DNA from 2 places in the Pantoea sp. BRR-3P genome. Region 2 is predicted to be linked to the other one. Evidence: predicted binding sites of a transcription regulator. Region 2 holds the regulator's gene; the other holds the start of a gene.
What was found. The regulator CRP, encoded in region 2, controls carbon source genes, mostly activating them, when cyclic AMP is high. The targets are predictions, from matches to a motif close to ATGTGANNNNNNTCACAT.

Region 1: the regulator CRP is predicted to act here: its motif matches at 1,750-1,767, upstream of AAGR08_RS18135 (PTS mannitol transporter subunit IICBA).

What each region holds. Positions count from the first base shown of each region.
Region 1 is NZ_CP155066.1:3,927,073-3,930,318, forward strand. It holds gene AAGR08_RS18125 (gamma-glutamyltransferase family protein) at 1-422, shown strand, start outside; gene AAGR08_RS18130 (DUF3053 domain-containing protein) at 562-1,275, shown strand; gene AAGR08_RS18135 (PTS mannitol transporter subunit IICBA) at 1,907-3,246, shown strand, end outside.
Region 2 is NZ_CP155066.1:155,052-158,297, reverse strand. It holds gene AAGR08_RS00695 (phosphoribulokinase) at 1-158, shown strand, start outside; gene AAGR08_RS00690 (OsmC family protein) at 239-643, opposite strand; gene crp (cAMP-activated global transcriptional regulator CRP) at 948-1,580, shown strand; gene AAGR08_RS00680 (YccS/YhfK family putative transporter) at 1,639-3,246, shown strand, end outside.

The DNA.
Region 1 (3,246 bases), 470 kb from region 2:
CGCTCGATGCGCAACATCCGAACGTGGTGGCAGGCGGTAAACGTCCGTTCCACACCATTATTCCGGCGTTTGCTTTAGATGCTGCGGGACAGCCGCTGATGTCGTTTGGCGTGATGGGCGGTCCAATGCAGGCGCAAGGCCATCTGCAGCTGGCGCTACGTATCATGCAGCATAAACAAAACCCGCAGGCGGCGATTGATGCGCCGCGCTGGCGCGTTGAGCAAGGGCGTTCAGTGGTGGTCGAACCGGGTATCGATCGCAACGCGTTGGCAAAATTACGTGAAATGGGGCATCTGATCACGCTCGAAGATCCCCTTCTCGGCTATAACTTCGGCGGCGCGCAGGCGATTGTTCGCGATCCACAAGGCTTCTATATCGCCGCAACGGAAAGCCGCAAAGATGGACAGGCGCTGGTGTTTTAATTTGCCCGGTGCGCCCGTTGTACACACCAGACCATTGCACTATTCTTTAGGACCATTTTCGCAAAAATTTTAATCCCGAATAATTCGAGCATTGGCTTGGAATAGGATGGGAGAAAGCCATTATCACAGGAGTTGAATTATGGCGTCAGGATTATCCCGCATCTGGATGCGTACCGGCATGCTGATGGTCAGCGCATTGGTGGTGTTGCAACTCACCGCCTGTGGCGACAAAGAGGGCGATCAGCGTAAAGCTTTCAGTGATTTCCTTCAAAATACCGTGATGCGTAGCGGCGAGCATCTGCCCAGCCTGAGTGAAAACCAGAAGCAGACCTTCGGTAACTACGCCAGCGATTACGCCATCCTGTATGGCTTCTCACAGCAGGCGAACCAGGCAATTGATCAAGGTATGCGTCCCGTTGTCGATGAATTGGCCGCGATTCGTGTACCGCAGGATTATTTAACCCGCCGCGACAGCCTGCGCCAGGCGAGCAGTAATTTGAGTGTGCTGACACAGCAGATTCAGAGCGCCAAAATGCAGGCCGACAGCAGCAAAGCCACGCTTAAGCAGCCGGACGATCTGAAAAAAGTTTACGATGCCGCCTTCGCTAAAGTCGTCACACAGCCGGCCAGCACGCTGATTCCGCTACTGCCGCAGCTGCAGGCATTAAGCCAGGCGGCAGTGCAAACCGGGGATTATCTGCAATCGCAAGGCGCACGCGTTACCTTTAATGACGGCGGCGTGCAATTCCCAACGCAGGATCAGGCGACGCAATACAACACGCTAATGAGCAATCTTTCCAGTAACGCGCAGGCGCTCACGCAAGCGCAAAACGCGGTGCAAGGCGGTTTGTAAAACGTTGAGTCATTTGTGAGGGGTCGCCATAAATGGCGTAATACCCGTCAGTTAAGAGATGAAAACCCTAATTACCGAGCGCCCACATTGTAGCGGCGCAATTCATTGCGCGATAAATCGCGCCGCTACGGAATGTGCGGTAATTAGATACAGCGCTTAACTGATCGGCATTACGCCATAAAGGGCGTCCCTACAAACCGCCCTTTCTCGTCTCCTGATGGGTTCACCTCTTTTCAGATTTTCGTCACTTCCTTACAGCGCGCTTTTCTGCTGCACGATAGTGTGATCTGACGCATTTTCGACCACAAATTGTTTGTGACAAAGATCACATTTACACAACAAACCAACGCCAATAAAAGGTGATTCAAGTCACATTCATCACCTTGTTTTGCTTAAAAATCCGTCATCGTTGCTTTCTTACAGCTCTTTTTTGTGATCGATGTCACCTTATAGCCCCCTCATCACCCCAAGTTAGCGTGATCTGCATCACACTAAGCCCGTGCTCTACGCAGCGTAATAAACTAGTGCTAGAGTCCGCCTGCATACAGTAATGCCACGGCCCCCGCCGTAACGTTCAAACAAAAACAAACGCGCTCTCTTATTGCAGCGCGTCTCAATAAGGGGTGGGTTTATGTCCTCATCAGTAAAGGTCAAGGTTCAGAGCTTTGGTCGCTTTCTGAGTAATATGGTGATGCCTAACATCGGTGCGTTTATCGCCTGGGGTATCATCACTGCGCTGTTCATCCCAACCGGATGGATTCCAAACGAAACGCTGGCGAAACTCGTCGGCCCAATGATCACTTACCTGCTGCCGCTGCTGATTGGTTTCACCGGTGGACGTCTGGTAGGCGGCGATCGCGGTGGCGTGGTGGGTGCAATCACCACCATGGGCGTGATCGTCGGTGCCGATATGCCGATGTTCCTTGGCTCAATGATTGCCGGTCCGCTGGGCGGCTGGGCGATCAAATCCTTTGACCGCGTAGTAGATGGCAAGATCAAAAGCGGCTTCGAGATGCTGGTGAACAACTTCTCGGCCGGTATCATCGGGATGCTGCTGGCGCTGCTGGCGTTCCTGGCGATCGGTCCACTGGTTGAAGGTCTGTCACACATTCTCGCCGCTGGCGTGAACCTGATGGTGCAGAACAACCTGCTGCCACTGACCTCCATCTTTGTTGAACCGGCGAAAATCCTGTTCCTCAATAACGCCATCAACCACGGTATCTTCTCTCCACTGGGTATCCAGCAGGCGAGCGAGGCGGGCAAATCAATCTTCTTCCTGATTGAAGCCAACCCAGGTCCGGGTATGGGCGTGCTGGTTGCCTACATGATTTTTGGTCGCGGTAGCGCCAAACAATCTGCAGGCGGTGCAGCGATTATCCACTTCCTCGGTGGTATCCACGAAATCTACTTCCCGTACGTGCTGATGGCGCCGCGTCTGCTGCTGGCGGTTATCCTCGGTGGTATGACTGGCGTGTTCACCCTGACGCTGCTGAACGGAGGTCTGGTTTCACCAGCATCTCCAGGTTCCATCCTGGCGGTACTGGCGATGACGCCAAAAGGTGCCTACTTCGCTAACATTGCGGCAATTATCGCAGCCTTTGCTGTCTCCTTCGTGGTCTCTTCAATCCTGCTGAAAACCAGCAAAGTGAAAGAAGATGACGATATCGAAGCCGCGACTCAGCGCATGAAAGATATGAAAGCGCAGTCAAAAGGCCAGGCCGTTGCGGGTTCACCGGTCGCAGGCGATGCGATGAGCGTTGACCTGAACCACGTGCGCAAAATCATCGTGGCCTGTGACGCCGGTATGGGTTCAAGTGCGATGGGTGCAGGTGTGCTGCGTAAGAAAGTGCAGGATGCCGGCCTGAGCAATATCTCCGTCACTAACAGCGCGATTAACTCGCTGCCGGGCGATGTCGATTTGGTGATTACCCACCGCGATCTAACGGAACGTGCGATGCGCCAGGCGCCACA
Region 2 (3,246 bases):
AAGGGATTGCGTTCCCCTATCTGCTGGCGATGATTCAGGGATCGTTTATCTCCCACATTAATACGCTGGTGGTACCCGGCGGGAAAATGGGATTAGCAATGGAGCTGATTATGCTGCCGCTGGTGCAACGACTGATTGAAGGGAAGCGGATTGAATAAGAGTGATAGGTCGCCATTAATGGCGACACTACGAAATGAGCGCGTTTTGTAGGGTGCGCATTAATGCGCACCTGGAAGCATTAACGTTCGATCACTTCATAGCTATGGGTGATTTCCACGCCTTTGCCCAGCATGATCGCCACCGAGCAATATTTTTCCGCTGACAAATCAACCGCGCGGGAAACCGCCTTATCACTCAACGCTTTGCCGCTGACAATAAAATGCAGGTTGATGTGGGTAAAAATACGCGGTGCTTCTTCGCGGCGTTCAGAGGTGAGTTTCACTTCGCAATCGGCCACATCGCTGCGCCCTTTTTGCAGAATCGAGACCACATCAATGGCGCTGCAACCCCCTGCTGCCATTAACACCATCTCCATTGGACTTGGCGCTTTATCACCGGAATTCCCGTCCATTAACACCTGATGTCCGGATGAGGATTCTCCGAGAAAGGTAAGACCTTCCACCCATTTCACTCGTGCCTGCATGATTCTTTCTCCTGAAGCGGCGGTTTTGCCGCCAGAGTACGCTTTCACCTGATAAACAGCAATCCAGACTATTCCCCCGTTTGCTGAAGCGAGACAACACAAGACAGCTCGCAAAAGCTGTGCTACAAACAGTGCTGAAAATATTTTCGTCGTTACAGACGAAGGCGGGAAGAATCAAAAGCGTAGCTTAAGAATGACCCGGAATAATTTTTCCATTACTGGAAACGCTCGACGATTAAACCGCCTGACAGGGAAAAAATGCCCCCTGTATTTTGGGCACGATTACAACAGAGGATAATAGCGAATGGTTCTCGGCAAACCGCAAACAGACCCTACACTCGAATGGTTCCTGTCCCATTGCCATATTCACAAATATCCGTCCAAAAGCACGCTCATCCATCAGGGTGAGAAAGCGGAAACGCTGTACTACATCGTGAAAGGTTCCGTAGCGGTACTGATTAAAGATGAAGAAGGCAAAGAGATGATTCTCTCCTACCTCAATCAGGGAGATTTCATCGGCGAACTCGGTCTTTTCGAAGAAGGCCAGGAACGTAGTGCCTGGGTGCGTGCGAAGTCTGCCTGTGAAGTGGCTGAAATTTCCTACAAAAAATTCCGTCAGCTGATTCAGGTAAACCCGGATATTTTAATGCGACTTTCGTCGCAAATGGCGCGTCGTCTGCAAGTGACATCAGAGAAAGTGGGCAACCTTGCTTTCCTTGACGTAACAGGACGTATCGCGCAAACGCTGCTTAATCTGGCTAAACAGCCAGATGCGATGACTCACCCAGACGGCATGCAAATTAAAATCACCCGTCAGGAGATTGGTCAGATCGTGGGCTGCTCACGCGAAACCGTGGGTCGTATCCTGAAAATGCTGGAAGATCAGAACCTGATCTCTGCACACGGTAAAACCATCGTCGTCTACGGCACCCGCTAATTTCTTCTCACCCACGGCGTGATGGCAACATCGCGCCGTTTCTATTTGCGATGAGCTGATGTGGCGCCGAATCATCTATCATCCTGAAGTTAACTATGCACTGCGGCAAACGCTGGTGCTGTGCCTGCCTGTGGCTCTCGGCTGGCTGTTTGGCGATCTGCAAAAAGGTCTGCTGTTCTCGTTAGTGCCTGCCTGCTGCAATATGGCGGGTCTGGATACGCCGCACAAACGCTTTTTCAAACGCTTGATTGTGGGTGGTTCGCTGTTTGCCACCGGCAGCTTCCTGATGCAAATTTTGACCGCTTACCAGATTCCGCTGCCGTTGATCCTGCTGGCGCTGCCGCTGCTGATCGGCGTGACCGGCGAAATCGGCCCGCTGCATGCACGCCTGCTGCCCGCCACCTTAATCGCTGCTATCTTTACGCTCAGCCTGGTTGGGCGCATGCCGATATGGGTGCCGCCGCTGCTCTATATTGGCGGTACGCTGTGGTACGGCTTGTTCAACTGGTTCTGGTTCTGGCTGTGGAAAGAGCAGCCGATGCGTGAATCGCTCAGCCTGCTGTTTCGCGAGCTGGCGGATTATTGCGATGCCAAATACACCTTACTGACACAGCTGACCGATCCGGAAAAAGCGTTACCGCCGCTGCTGGCGCGCCAGCAGAAAGCGGTCGATCTCATCACTACCTGTTACCAGCAAATGCATATGCTGTCGGCCAGCCGCGATAACAGTCACAAGCGCCTGACGCGCGCCTTCCAGGTGGCGCTGGATTTGCAGGAACACATCTCGGTCAGTCTGCATCAGCCCGAAGAGGTACAGAAACTGGTGGAGGAGAGCCACGCTGAAGCGGTGATCCGCTGGAACGCCAAAATCATCTCCGCACGTTTGCGCGTGCTGGCTGATGCAATTCTCTATCATCAGCTGCCGGATCGTTTTCACATGGAGAAACAGCTGGGTGCGCTGGAGAAAATTGCCCGTCAGCATCCGGATAACCCGGTTGGCAACTTCTGCCTCTATCACTTCAGCCGCATCGCCCGCGTATTGCGCACGCAGAAGCCGCTTTACACGCGCGATCTCATGGCCGATCGTCAGCGCCGCTTACCGCTATTGCCAGCGTTGCGCAGCTATTTATCATTCAAATCTACCGCGTTACGCACCGCGGCCCGCTTTGCCGTAATGCTGATGTTTGGTAGCGCACTGGCGCTGTTCTTCAACATTCCTAAACCTTACTGGATTCTGATGACCATCATGTTCGTCAGCCAGAACGGCTACAGCGCCACGCGCGTGCGTATTCAGCACCGTGCGCTGGGCACCTTTGCCGGTTTGCTGATTGCCGCCGCCTCGCTGCGGCTGGCGGTGCCGGAGTCGATCACTCTGCTATTTATGCTGGGCATCACGCTGGCGAGCTATCTGATCACGCGGAAATATTACGGCTGGTCGATGATTGGCTTCACCGTCACCGCGGTGTATTCACTGCAGCTGCTATCGCTCAACGGCGCGCAATTCTTGTTGCCGCGCATGATGGACACGCTAATGGGCTGTTTGATTGCTTTCGCCGGTATGATTTGGCTATGGCCACAGTGGCAAAGCGGGCTGCTGCGTAAAAATGCGCACGATGCGCTGGAAGCTTATCAGGACGCACTGCGCTTGCTGCTCGGACCGGAACAG